3 regions of the Pseudomonas sp. Z003-0.4C(8344-21) genome follow, and region 2 is predicted to be linked to each of the others. Evidence: predicted binding sites of a transcription regulator. Region 2 holds the regulator's gene; each other region holds the start of a gene.

Region 1 (4,438 bases), 900 kb from region 2:
TTCGTCGATATCGACCTGCCCGCGCGCCCCGATGATGATCGCTTCGTGCGGTTCATCCATGGTCAGCACGTGGAGGATATTGCCGAACGGATCGAGTTGCGCACGCACCGGACGCGGCAGATCGAGCTGCCAGCTCAGCACATGCTGACGTTCGCTGTCATGGGGCGTCAGACGCAGGTACTGGATGCTCGCGCGCACCTGATCTTCGTAGTGATAGGTGGTCTCGTGGCTAATGGAGAGTCTCATGCAGCCTCCAGGTAGGAACTGTGAATGGCGTTGCCCAACTGGCGCACCAGCGGGATGAATTCGGTCAGCCAGGCGTGCAGGCCTTCCTCGAGGATTTCGTTGATGCCGGTGTAACGCAGGCGCGCATCCATCTCCGCAGCCAGACGTTGCGCCGGTCGCCCGTTGGCACCGGGCAGCTGCGCGAGGATCTGGTCGATCTCTTCGGTGCAGGCTCGCAGCGATCGCGGCACATCGGCGCGCAACAGCAGCAATTCGGCAACGTGACGGGCGCCGGGCGCATCACGATAGATTTCGGTGTAGGCCTCGAAGGACGACAGCGCACGCAGCAAAGCACTCCACTGGTAATACGCGTGCGCGGTGCCGTCGCTGACGGCTTCGGCCTGATCGCCGGCCATTTCGTAACGCGCATCGAGCAAGCGCAGCGTGTTGTCCGCGCGCTCGATGAACGTGCCCAGACGAATGAAGCGAAACGCGTCATTGCGCATGATCGTGCCGTAGGACGCGCCGCGAAACAGGTGCGAACGCTCCTTGATCCATTCGCAGAAACGGCTCATGCCATAGCGGCTCAGGCCTTGTTCGGCGATCCCGCGAATTTCCAGCCAGGTCGCGTTGATGTTCTCCCACATGTCCGCCGTGATCCGTCCGCGCACCGCATGAGCGCTGGCCCGTGCGGCGCCGAGGCAACTGTAGATGCTGGCCGGGTTGGCCGCGTCGAGGGCGAAAAAGTGCAGCAGGCGTTCGGCATGCAGCGCGCCGTGACGCTCCAGATAATCATCGAGGGTGCCGGTGATCAGTAGCGGCATCGCCAGTTCGTGCAAACCGTCGCCGCGGCCGTCCTGCGGCATCAACGACAGTGAATAACTGATGTCGAGCATGCGCGCGAGGTTTTCCGCGCGCTCCAGATAACGCGACATCCAGTACAGATCCGAGGCAGTTCTACTTAACATGGCAAGCTTCCTTCAATCCTCGACCACCCAGGTGTCCTTGGTTCCGCCACCCTGAGAGGAATTTACCACCAGGGAGCCCTCGCGCAGGGCGACACGGGTCAAACCGCCGGGCACCACCCGGGTTTCGCGCCCGGACAAGACAAACGGGCGCAAATCGATATGGCGCGGCGCGATGCCGTTTTCGACAAAGGTCGGACAGGTCGAGAGCGACAGCGTCGGTTGGGCGATGTACGCATGCGGCTTGGCTTTGATGCGCTCGCGAAAGGCATCGATTTCCGCCGTCGTCGCGGCCGGCCCTACCAGCATTCCGTAACCGCCAGAGCCCTGGGTTTCCTTGACCACCAGATCTGGAAGATTGGCCAGCACGTGGGACAGTTCAGACGGGTTGCGGCATTGCCAGGTCGGTACGTTTTTCAGGATCGGTTCTTCATCGAGGTAGAAACGGATCATGTCGGTGACAAACGGATACACCGACTTGTCATCCGCGACGCCAGTGCCGATCGCGTTGGCGAGCACGACATTGCCGGAGCGGTAGGACGACAGCAGCCCCGGCACGCCAAGCATCGAATCCGGATTGAAAGCCAGCGGATCGAGAAAGGCGTCATCAAGGCGTCGATAGATCACGTCGACCGCTTTCGGGCCATCGGTGGTACGCATGAACACCTTGTCGTCACGCACGAACAGATCCGCGCCCTCGACCAGTTCCACGCCCATTTCCCGCGCCAGAAACGCATGCTCGAAAAACGCGCTGTTGAAGCGCCCTGGCGTCAGCACCACCACGCTCGGGTCGTCGATCGGGCTTGAGCTTTTCAGGGTGTCGAGCAAAAGGTTCGGGTAATGATCGATCGGCGCGATGCGCTGGGCCGAAAACAGCTCGGGAAACAGGCGCATCATCATCTTGCGGTCTTCGAGCATGTAGCTCACGCCGCTCGGCGTACGCAGATTGTCCTCGAGCACGTAATAGGTGCCGTCGCCGTCGCGCACCAGATCGACGCCGGAAATGTGCGAATAGATATCGCGGTGCAGATCCAGGCCTTGCATCGCCAACTGGTATTGCTCGTTGGCCAGTACCTGTTCGGCGGGAATGATCCCGGCCTTGATGATGCGCTGCTCGTGGTACAGGTCGGCGAGAAACATGTTCAGCGCCTTGACCCGCTGAATGCAGCCGCGCTCGACGATCCGCCATTCGCTGGCAGGAATGCTGCGCGGGATGGTGTCGAAAGGAATCAAGCGCTCGGTGCCCTGCTCGTCACCATAGAGCGTGAAGGTAATCCCGGCGCGATGGAACAGCAGATCGGCTTCTCGCCGTCGTTGCGCCAGCAGTTCATCCGGCGTATCGGCCAGCCATCGGGCGAACTCGCGATAATGCGGGCGAACCTGGCCGCCGGCATCGTACATCTCATCAAAATAGGTGCGGATCATGCCGTACTCCTTGTCACCCGGACATACAGGCCTTCGCAAGGCCCGTGCCATCGGCATAAACGCTTTGATTTCAATCGGTTGGATATTCACATCGCAGACACCGCACCATTCCTGTGCGACGAATGCTCCAACAGGATTGCCCCCGCTTCATTGCGACGCATTGCAACGCCTATCACCAGCATAGTCAGAACTGATTTCACTGCCCGGCGCGGCGTACGGATAATCCGCGCATTCGCTGCAAAACTTCGCCGGCAACAGCCTCGCGAAGTCGCCCGCTCAACTGACCTGGACTGCTCCGGCAGCCCGCCCGCTGTAGCCCTCAAGGGATTCAGTCGCGTATCGCTCTTCCCTTTTAGCCACCCTCTCCGGTGGCTTTTTTTTGCCTCGGATTCTTGTTTCAGGGTTTTGCCACAGCGTTTGCGCAGGGCACAAACGACAACGGCCGACCCACAGGTCAGCCGTTGCTCAACAAGTCTTGCAAGCGATCAGTTCAAACGGTGGCGGTTGCGCACCTCCTGCTTGACGCCCCAGCCCTCGATGATGCCGCCCAGCGGTTCGACCACGGCGGAAAAGCCCTGCTCGAAATCACCGATATCGTCATAAGTCGCGTACATGACCTTGCTGAGTTCCAGCGACCAGGCGCCGTCGTCCCGTGCGCTGACCTGGGCATTGATGGATTCACCGCGATAGTTGCCTGCCGCCCTGCGCGCCCGCTCCTCGTCCGGGAAAATGGCGTAGAACTCGATGGGATGAAATCTTGAAAAATCGAAACCGCCTTCTTTCATGCGGCGCAGAACATTGCTGCTGATGTCTTCTTGATAGGCTGTGCTCATGAATCGTCCCCCTCGCATAGATGGATAGACTTTCCGTATTCCCGCCCCGGGCCTGTGGCCTAAGTACTTCGACAACACTGCGGTTGCATGCGGGAAACAAGCATGTAGCTGACAAGACCAGACCTTAGCGATCCATTCGCTGATCTCCCTTGCAGAGTAGCCGCAAGAGAGCGGCGCTGCCAAGGCCTGGTTTACGAGATGACAGGAAGTGTTCAGATTGGCGTGATGCTGCGGATCTCGATGCCGTTCTGGGTCTTGAGGTTTTTAACGCCAGCATCGGCGGTGCGTCCTTCCAGATCGTTCAGATCCAGTTGGGCAGCCACCGGAAGGAGCCTTTCCTTGATCAGCCGGGCGGCTTCATCGTCGGTCGGGCATTCCTCACGTTCGAAGATTTCATCAACGATTTCACCATGATCATCCACGAAAGTGACTTTCCACTTTTGCATCAGTGCCTCCTCGATCAACCCGTAGATGGGCTTACCTCTATCTGGACGTTTTGCCGCGATAGTTGGTTCAAAAGGATTACACAGGGCGATGATCAAATTGCAGGAGTGAGTCTGCTCGCGATTGTGGTTTGCCAGTCACACAGATATCGACTGATAAACAGCTCTCGCGAGCAGGCTCACTCCTACAGCGGTACTGTGTTGAAAATCAGTTATTGCCCGGCTTGTTGATCGCCTGCAGCACGTATTGCGGCAAGGCGAATGCGCCGATGTGAATTTCCGGGTTGTAATAACGGGTGACGATGCCGCTGCCGATGAAGCGCTGTTGCAGGGTTTCACGGCTGAGTTTGCGGTAGGCCGGGTTGGTCGAGCCCCAGGCGAAGGTCATCGAACCGCCGATGTAGGTCGGCACCGCCGCCTGATAGAAATGCCAGTCCGGGAACAGGCTGTTGAGGCGACCGGCGGTGGTCTTCACTTCGTCGATCTGCATGAACGGTGTGCCGTTCTGCGTGACCAGGATGCCGCCCTCGTTTAGGCAGCGGTGGCA
Region 2 (4,438 bases):
AGATCCGCATCCACCGGCATGCCGCGCTTGAAACCGAATGATTCGACCAGAAACGCCGTACCCGGCTCAGGCTGATTCAGCAGGCGCAACTTCAAAGTGTCGCGCAGCTGGTACAGGTTGAGATGGGTGGTGTTGATCTTCAAGTCAGCCAGGTCGGCGATCGGGCCGAGCAGGGCGGTTTCATCGTGAATCGCCTCGGCCAGTGAACGATTGGCGTTGCTCAACGGATGGCGCCGGCGCGTCTCGGAAAAACGCTTGAGCAGGGTCTCTTCGTCGGCGTCCAGGTACAGCACATCGCACTGGATATGCTTGGCACGCACCACTTCGAGCAATTCGGGGAAACGCGACAGATGACTCGGCAGATTGCGTGCATCGATCGACACCGCGACGAGCGGCTGCGCCAGTTCGGTGTGGATCAGCGCACGTTCGGCCAGTTCCGGCAGCAAACCGGCCGGGAGGTTGTCGATGCAGTAGTAGCCGTTGTCCTCAAGGACATTCAGCGCGGTACTCTTGCCCGAGCCCGAGCGGCCACTGACGATGATCAAGCGCATGATTAATGCCCGTTCTGCTCGTCCAGTACAACCTGGTACAAGGCTTCGTTGCTCGGTGCGCTGCGCAGTCTTTCACGCACTTCCTTGCGATCGAGCATGCTGGCGATCTGGCGCAGCAGTTCCAGGTGTGCATCGGTAGCAGCTTCCGGGACCAGCAGCACGAACAGCAGGTCTACCGGGGCGCCATCGATCGCGTCGAAATCGATCGGGGCTTCAAGGTGCATCAGCGCACTGATCGGCGCGTCGCAACCCTTGAGGCGGCAGTGGGGGATGGCGATGCCGTTGCCAAAACCGGTGGAACCGAGTTTTTCACGGGCGACCAACGCCTCGAAGACATCCTGCATCGCCAGATCCGGCACTTCGCGGTGGATCAGGTTGGCAATCTGTTCGAGGGCTTTTTTCTTGCTGCCGCCCGGCGCGTTCACTTGGGAACGGCCGGGGGTCAGGATGGTTTCAAGTCGGATCATGGATGAGGGTGTTAACGACCGGTCGCGCCCTGGAGGAGGCTCTGGGTCTTTTCCTTATGCTTTTTGAGTTGGCGATCCAGCTTGTCGGTCAGCAGGTCAATGGCGGCATACATGTCGTCGTGCTCGGCATTGGCGACTACTTCTCCGCCGGGAATATGCAACGTGGCTTCGATTTTCTGCTTGAGCTTCTCGACATTCAATATGACTTGCACGTTGGTGATCTTGTCGAAATGCCGCTCCAGCCGGTCGAGTTTCTCGCCGATGTAGGTGCGCAGAGGTTCGGTCACTTCCAGTTGGTGTCCACTGATGTTGACTTGCATACAGCTTCTCCTTCGTTGCCAGTGCATAAAGCGGCAGGCCGAAAAGCCTGCCACTGGAACGCTGTAACGTGGCTTACATCAACCGCTTGCGTTCGCTCGAAGGCGCGATTCCGAGGGATTCGCGGTACTTGGCGACGGTGCGGCGAGCCACCTGAATGCCTTGTGCCTCCAGTAAACCAGCGATCTTGCTGTCACTCAACGGCTTTTTCTGATTTTCCGCGGCAACCAGTTTCTTGATGATCGCGCGGATCGCCGTGGACGAGCATTCGCCGCCTTCGGAGGTACTCACGTGGCTGGAGAAAAAGTATTTCAGCTCATAAATACCGCGCGGGGTATGCATGAATTTTTGTGTGGTCACTCGGGAAATCGTCGATTCGTGCATGCCCACCGCCTCGGCGATGTCATGCAGGACCAGCGGTTTCATGGCTTCGTCGCCGTACTCCAGGAAGCCGCGCTGATGCTCGACGATCTGCGTGGCGACTTTCATCAGCGTTTCGTTGCGGCTCTGCAGGCTTTTGATGAACCAGCGAGCTTCCTGAAGCTGATTGCGCATGAAGGTGTTGTCGGCGCTGGTGTCGGCGCGTTTTACGAAACCGGCGTACTGAGCGTTGACGCGTAGACGCGGTACCGATTCCTGGTTCAGCTCGACCAGCCAGCGCTCGTTGTCCTTGCGCACGATGACGTCAGGTATGACGTATTCGGCTTCGGTGGACTCGATCTGCGAACCCGGTCGCGGATTGAGGCTCTGCACCAGTTCGATGACCTGGCGCAGCTCGTCTTCCTTGAGTTTCATGCGCCGCATCAGCTGACTGTAGTCGCGGCCGCCAAGCAGGTCGATATAGTCGCTGACCAGGCGTTTGGCCTCTGCCAGCCATGGCGTTTTTGCCGACAACTGGCGCAGTTGCAACAGCAGGCATTCGCTGAGGTTGCGTGCGCCGATGCCCGCGGGCTCGAACTGCTGGATGCGGTGCAGGACGGCTTCGATTTCGTCCAGTTCAATGTCCAGTTCCGGGTCGAAGGCGTCGAGGATTTCTTCGAGGGTTTCGTCCAGGTAGCCCTGATTGTTGATGCAATCGATCAGGGTCACGGCGATCAGGCGATCGGTGTCGGACATCGGTGCGAGGTTCAACTGCCAGAGCAAATGGCTCTGCAGGCTTTCGCCGACGGAAGTGCGGGTGGTGAAATCCCACTCGTCATCATCGCTGCTCGGCAGACTGCTGGCGCTGGTCTGGTAAACATCCTCCCAGGCCGTGTCTACCGGAAGCTCGTTGGGGATGCGCTCGCTCCATTCGCCATCGTCGAGGTTGTCTACCGTCGGCGCGGCTTCCTGGTAAGAAGGTTCCTGAATGTCGGTGTTGGGCTTTTGCTCGACGTTGTCGGCCAGCGGATCGGAATTGTCGAAGTCGTCGCCTTCTTCCTGGCGTTCGAGCATCGGGTTGGATTCCAGAGCCTCCTGGATTTCCTGTTGCAGATCCAGGGTCGACAATTGGAGCAGGCGGATGGCCTGTTGCAGCTGCGGTGTCATCGTCAGCTGCTGGCCCATTCTCAAGACTAGCGATGGTTTCATGGCAGGGGCTTAACACCTTATTCGCCGGCGCTATGCGCCATCCACTACAGGGCGCCGAAGCGCCAAACTTAAGCAAATTATATGCCTGAAACTGAAGTGTTTGCCTAGAGCGCTGTAACAATTAAGCGCTATAAAAAACGGCTTGATCGATACAGCACCCGCGCAGCTTGTCGAACAGCTCGCGCTTACAGGCGGAACTCGTGACCCAGATACACTTCCTTCACCAGATCGTTGGCCAGGATAGTCTCGGCGTCACCTTCGGCGATCAATTGACCGTCGTTGACAATGTAAGCGGTTTCGCAGATATCCAGCGTCTCACGCACGTTGTGGTCGGTGATCAGCACACCGATGCCTTTGGCCTTGAGATGGTGAATGATCTGCTTGATGTCGCCAACCGAGATCGGGTCGACACCGGCGAACGGCTCGTCGAGCAGGATGAATTTCGGTGCGGTGGCCAGGGCGCGGGCGATTTCCACCCGGCGGCGCTCACCACCCGACAGGCTCATGCCGAGGTTGTCGCGAATGTGGCTGATGTGGAATTCCTGCAGCAGGCTCTCCAGCTCTTTGCGGCGACCGGCCTTGTCGAGTTCCTGACGGGTCTCGAGGATGGCCATGATGTTGTCGGCCACCGACAGTTTGCGGAAGATCGACGCTTCTTGCGGCAGATAGCCGATGCCGGCTTTGGCGCGGCCGTGCATTGGCTGGTGGCTGACGTCCAGATCGTCGATCAGCACGCGACCCTGATCGGCCTGCACCAGACCGACGATCATGTAGAAGCAGGTCGTCTTGCCGGCGCCGTTCGGGCCGAGCAGGCCGACGATCTGGCCGCTGTCGATCGACAGACTGACGTCCCGCACGACCTGGCGGCTTTTGTAGGCCTTGGCCAGGTGCTGAGCTTTCAGAGTTGCCATTACTGGGTTTTCTCGTCGGTTTTCTTCTTCGGCTGGATCACCATGTCGATGCGCGGACGCGCCTCGGTGACCTTGCTGCCGGTAGCGCGACCGGCGCTGGCGAGTTTCTTCACGGTGTCATAGACGATTTTCTCGCCTTGCGTCGTGTTGTTGTCCTTGTCGACCACTTTGGCCTTGTCGATCAGGACGACGCGATTCTGCGCGGCGTGGTACTGGATCGTCACGCCCCAGCCTTGTACAGGCTTGGTGTCGCCGGCGGTCTGCAGCTGTTCGAAGTAGGCCAGGTTGCCGACCGAAGTCACCACATCGATGTCACCGGCCTGAGTGCGGGTGATGGTCACCGTGTTGCCTTTAACGATCATCGAGCCCTGAGTGATGATCACATCACCTTTGTAGGTCGCGATGCCGTTCTTGTCGTCCAGTTGGGCGTCGTCGGCCTGAATGCGGATAGGTTGCTGCTGATCGTTCGGCAGAGCCCAGGCGCTCACGCTTCCCAGTGCTGCGCCCAGACTGAGCAAAATAGGGAGGGTTTTAACGAGCCTCATACTGTCCTCTTACGTTCGATTGCAGGTGTATCCTGCTGTCCTTCAGGTACGCTTTCATTCCGACGCCAGTCGACACA
Region 3 (4,438 bases), 2.6 Mb from region 2:
TGGTGTAGGTCGCGGTGTTGGTAGGGTCAAACTTGCCCGCCGGCACCGTGTCGTCGATCACAGCAGCAGTCGAATTCAGGTTGATGCTCGAAGTCACTGCCGACGTCGACTTCGGTGCCAGGTTCGAGGTGTCGATCTTCAGATCGGTCAACACGCCGTTGATGATCTTGCCATTGGCATCCACACCGTAACCCTGCAAACGCGAGGTGTAGTCGGTGTTGGTGATGTAACCGGCATTGTCGACCTTGAAGGTACCGGCACGGGTGTAGGACACCGAACCGTTGTTGCTCATGGTGAAGAAACCGGAACCGTTGATACCCATGTCCAACACGTTGCCGGTGTTGTTGATGTCGCCCTGGGTGAACTGCTGGGAAACGTTGGCCAGGCGCACGCCGTTACCGATGACTTTGCTGCCGCTGCCCAGACGAGTCGACGAATACACGTCCTCGAATTCTGCGCGCGAGGATTTGAAACCGGCGGTGGCAACGTTGGCGATGTTGTTGCCGGTCACGTCCAGTTGCTTGTTGGCTGCATAGAGACCGCTAAGGCCGATATTGAAAGACATATTCCACTCCTTTATGCCGGGTTAGTCGGCTCTATATACCAATGGTTTGAACTTTGGACAGGGCGACGGTGCCCTTGCCGGCCAGGTTGAGCATCAGCTCGCCGCCGGTCTGGCTGATCGTCACGCTGTTGACGGTCGCTGGCAGGTAAGTCGCCAGGTCCGTTGCGGCGCCGTTGATCGGTGCGTTGGCCTTGAAGGTGTAAGTACCGACCGGCACCACGGTGCCAGCGGTGTCCTTGCCGTCCCAGGTGAAGCTCGCGTCGCCAGCGGCGCGGCTGCCCAGATCGATGGTGCGAACGGTCTTGCCGTCCTTGTCGGTGATGGTCACGGTGCCACCGGCAATCGACGAAGGCACGGTGACCGAACCAGTCAGGCCTTTGCTCGGATCATCGAGCTGTGCGGTGTTGGTCTGCACGATCACGTTACGGCCAACCAGCGACGACGCTTGCAGCGCCTGCGATGAGTTGTAGTTGCCGGCCAGGCCACTCACGGTGGAGTTCAGCGTGGTGATGCCTTCGAGGCTGCTGAACTGCGCCAGCTGGGCAACGAATGCACTGTTGTCCTGCGGGTCGAGCGGGTTCTGGTTTTTCAGCTGGGTCACCAGCAACTGCAGGAACGCATCCTTGCCCAGCGCTTGCCCGCCGGTGCTGCTGTTGGTCGCCGAAGCAATGCCATCGGTGGTCGAACTGGTCTTTTTCGACGAGTTCGACAGGATGTCATTCATGCTCAGGGAGCTGGTGGTATCGGTAACGCTCATGGCAGTCGCCCCTTATTACTGACCGAGGGTCAGCACCTTCTGCATCATGGTTTTGGCGGTGTTCATCATTTCGGCGTTGGTCTGGAACGAACGGCTCGCGGAAATCATGTCAGCCATCTCTTCCACCACGTTGACGTTCGGGTAGTAGACGTAGCCCTTGCCGTCGGCCGCAGGGTGATTCGGCTCGTAACGCGCTTCGAGGTTGCTCTGGTCTTCGACCACACCGAGCACCTGCACGCCTTGACCGGCCGCGTCCTGGTTCTGGAACAGCGAATCGCTGCCGCCGCTCTGGCCGCCCTGGAACATGGTGGCGAACACCGGGTGACGGGCGCGGTAGGTCTGGTCGATGCTCGACGAGACGGTCTCGGCGTTGGCGATGTTCGAGGCCACGGTGTTCAGACGCGTGGTCTGGGCGCTCATGCCGCTGCCGGCAATGTTGAAAACGCTGGACAGGGACATGGATTACTCTCCGCGCAGGGCTGACACCAGCCCTTTGAATTTGCTGTTGAGCAGGGTGAAGCTGGCCTGGAAGCCGACGGCGTTTTCCGCGTAGTTGGACTGTTCCAGTTGAGCGTCCACGGTGTTCTGGTCGATCGAAGGCTGCATCGGCGTGCGATACATCAGCGACTCGTCGCCATTGCCCAGACCTTCAGCTTCGATGTGACGGCTGTTGGTCTTGTTGAGGGCAATGGTGCCGTTGGCGTTTTTCTGGCTCTGGGCTTCGAGTACTTTCGAGAAGTCCAGATCCCGCGCCTTGTAGTTCGGGGTATCGGCGTTGGCGATGTTGTTGGCCAGCACTTCGGCACGCTGGGCGCGGAAGCCCAAAGCCTTTTCGTGAATGCCGAGCGCTTTGTCGAAGCTGATGCTCATGTCGGGAACCTTCAGGTGACCGGATTTTTCGTAACTGAGCTTTAGCAAGCGTCGTGCCAGAGTGTAAAACTCCCGGTTTCCGTGGCTTTGCGGGCGATCGGCAAAGCGGCAATGCCAGAAAAGCGGCAACCGCCTTCCGCCAGATGCCGCTTTTCTGCCGCTTGGTTGCCTCTCGCCGGTTACATGAACCCTGTGGGAGCGGGCTTGCCCGCGATGACGGTATATCTGGTGAATTTATATCGACTGACAGGGCGCCATCGCGGGCAAGCCCGCTCCCACAGGGGTTATTGGTGTCAGGAACAATTACGGCAGGCACAAAAAAACGGGAGCCCCATGAGGACTCCCGTTTTTGTTATTGCCGCAGCAATCACTTCGCCTTGTAAATGATCCCCGGGCTGCACTGAACCATCTGGTAGTGATCCGGCAAACCGTTCAGCGCTTCGGAAGCGCCAAGGAACAGATACCCGCCCGGCTTCAACGTACTGTGAATGCGCAACAGGATGTCTTTCTTCACTTCGGCAGAGAAGTAGATCAGCACGTTGCGGCAGAACACGATGTCGAATTTGCCCAGCGCGGCATAGCTGTCGAGCAGGTTGAACGAGCGGAACTCCACCCGGCTCTTGATCGGTGCCTTGACCACCCAGCGCCCCGGCCCTTTCGGGTCGAAGTAGCGTTGCAGACGTTCCGGCGACAAACCGCGGCCGATGGCCAGGCTGTCGTACTCGCCGGTCTTGCAGTTGTTGAGCATAAGGCCCGACAGATCGGTGGCAACGATCTGCACGCCCATCTTCAACTGGCCGAGATTGCTGCGCTCGAACTCGTCGATCGACATCGACAGCGAGTACGGTTCCTGACCCGACGAGCAGGCCGCCGACCAGATGCGCAAGCGCTGGTTGGGGCTGGCCTTGATCGCTTCCGGCAGGACCTTGTTCTTCAACACTTCAAACGGATAGGTGTCGCGAAACCACAAGGTTTCGTTGGTCGTCATGGCATCGACCACCTGCTCGCGCAAACCGCTGCGCGGCTGGGTCTGGATGCGTTGCACCAGCTCACCCAGCGACTTGATGCCTTGCTGCTCCATCAGTTTGTTGAGACGGCTGGAGACCAGATATTGCTTGTTTTCACCGAGCAAAATGCCACAGGCCTTTTCCAGGAAGACCCGGAACTGTTCGAAATCCAAATTACCCGTAGACAATGGTGCCGCCTCTTAAATCGTGTTGACTACCAGGGACAGTAGGTCCCTAGCTGATATCTGCTGCTTTGATCCGGTCGACTACCCGGGATGCCAGGTCATCAGGACGGAATTTAGCCAGGAAGTCATCGGCGCCGACTTTCTTGACCATCGCCTGATTGAATACCCCCGACAACGAAGTATGCAGGATGATATGGAGCTTTTGCATGCGTGCGTCGCCGCGGATTTCCGCCGTCAGGGTGTACCCGTCCATCTCCGGCATCTCGATGTCGGAAATCATCATCAGGAACTCTTCTTCCGGTTTCTTGCCTTCGTCGACCAGCTTGCGCAGGTAATCCAGCGCCTGCTTGCCGTCGTTCAGCGCCACCACTTCGACGCCGATCGTCTGCAGACAACGGGTGACCTGCTTGCGCGCCACCGACGAGTCATCGACCGTCAACACCCGCAGCGACAACGCCTTGGTCTGGGTCTCGACATCGACCACGCCCACCGAAATCGCTTCCGGCGTCGGTGCGACTTCCGCCAGCACTTTCTCGACGTCGATGATTTCGACTAACTGATTGTCGACCCGAGTCACAGCCGTCAGGTAGTGATCGCGACCGGTGCCCTTGGGCGGCGGATGGATCTCTTCCCAGTTCATGTTGACGATGCGCTCCACCGAGCGGACCAGGAAACCCTGGGTCTTGGTGTTGTACTCCGTGATGATCACGAACGGACTGTTCTTGTCTTTCAAAGCCCCGGAACCGGTCGCCATTGCCAGATCGAGGATCGGAATGGTCGCCCCGCGAATATTTGCCACCCCGCACACCACAGGACTGGACTTGGGCATCAACGTCAGCGACGGGCATTGCAACACTTCCCGTACCTTGAACACGTTGATGCCATAGAGCTGCTGACCGTCGAGACGGAACAACAACAGCTCCAGGCGATTCTGCCCTACCAGTTGCGTGCGCTGGTTCACCGAATCCATTACACCCGCCATGCCCAGACTCCTACATCAACGCCAAGTGTTGTTGCGACGCACATTCATTGCTAAACGGCACGGCGCTTGCTT

What was found. The regulator sigma-54, encoded in region 2, starts transcription at its own class of promoters, with help from an activator protein. The targets are predictions, from matches to a motif close to ANTGGCATNNANNTTGCTNT.
Region 1: a site for sigma-54 is predicted at 2,648-2,667, ahead of BLU24_RS20025 (circularly permuted type 2 ATP-grasp protein). Genes of this name have one in related genera too.
Region 3: a site for sigma-54 is predicted at 2,234-2,253, ahead of flgB (flagellar basal body rod protein FlgB). Genes of this name have one in related genera too.

Annotation. Positions count from the first base shown of each region.
Region 1 is NZ_LT629756.1:4,450,807-4,455,244, forward strand. It holds gene BLU24_RS20015 (transglutaminase family protein) at 1-246, opposite strand, end outside; gene BLU24_RS20020 (alpha-E domain-containing protein) at 243-1,193, opposite strand; gene BLU24_RS20025 (circularly permuted type 2 ATP-grasp protein) at 1,206-2,615, opposite strand; gene BLU24_RS20030 (ribonuclease E inhibitor RraB) at 3,101-3,448, opposite strand; gene BLU24_RS20035 (hypothetical protein) at 3,661-3,894, opposite strand; gene speE (polyamine aminopropyltransferase) at 4,100-4,438, opposite strand, start outside.
Region 2 is NZ_LT629756.1:5,353,238-5,357,675, reverse strand. It holds gene rapZ (RNase adapter RapZ) at 1-551, opposite strand, end outside; gene ptsN (PTS IIA-like nitrogen regulatory protein PtsN) at 554-1,018, opposite strand; gene hpf (ribosome hibernation-promoting factor, HPF/YfiA family) at 1,030-1,338, opposite strand; gene BLU24_RS24255 (RNA polymerase factor sigma-54) at 1,412-2,905, opposite strand; gene lptB (LPS export ABC transporter ATP-binding protein) at 3,091-3,816, opposite strand; gene lptA (lipopolysaccharide transport periplasmic protein LptA) at 3,816-4,361, opposite strand; gene lptC (LPS export ABC transporter periplasmic protein LptC) at 4,348-4,438, opposite strand, start outside.
Region 3 is NZ_LT629756.1:1,879,616-1,884,053, reverse strand. It holds gene flgE (flagellar hook protein FlgE) at 1-565, opposite strand, end outside; gene flgD (flagellar hook assembly protein FlgD) at 597-1,322, opposite strand; gene flgC (flagellar basal body rod protein FlgC) at 1,338-1,781, opposite strand; gene flgB (flagellar basal body rod protein FlgB) at 1,785-2,192, opposite strand; gene cheR (protein-glutamate O-methyltransferase CheR) at 2,560-3,387, opposite strand; gene BLU24_RS08665 (chemotaxis protein CheV) at 3,434-4,366, opposite strand.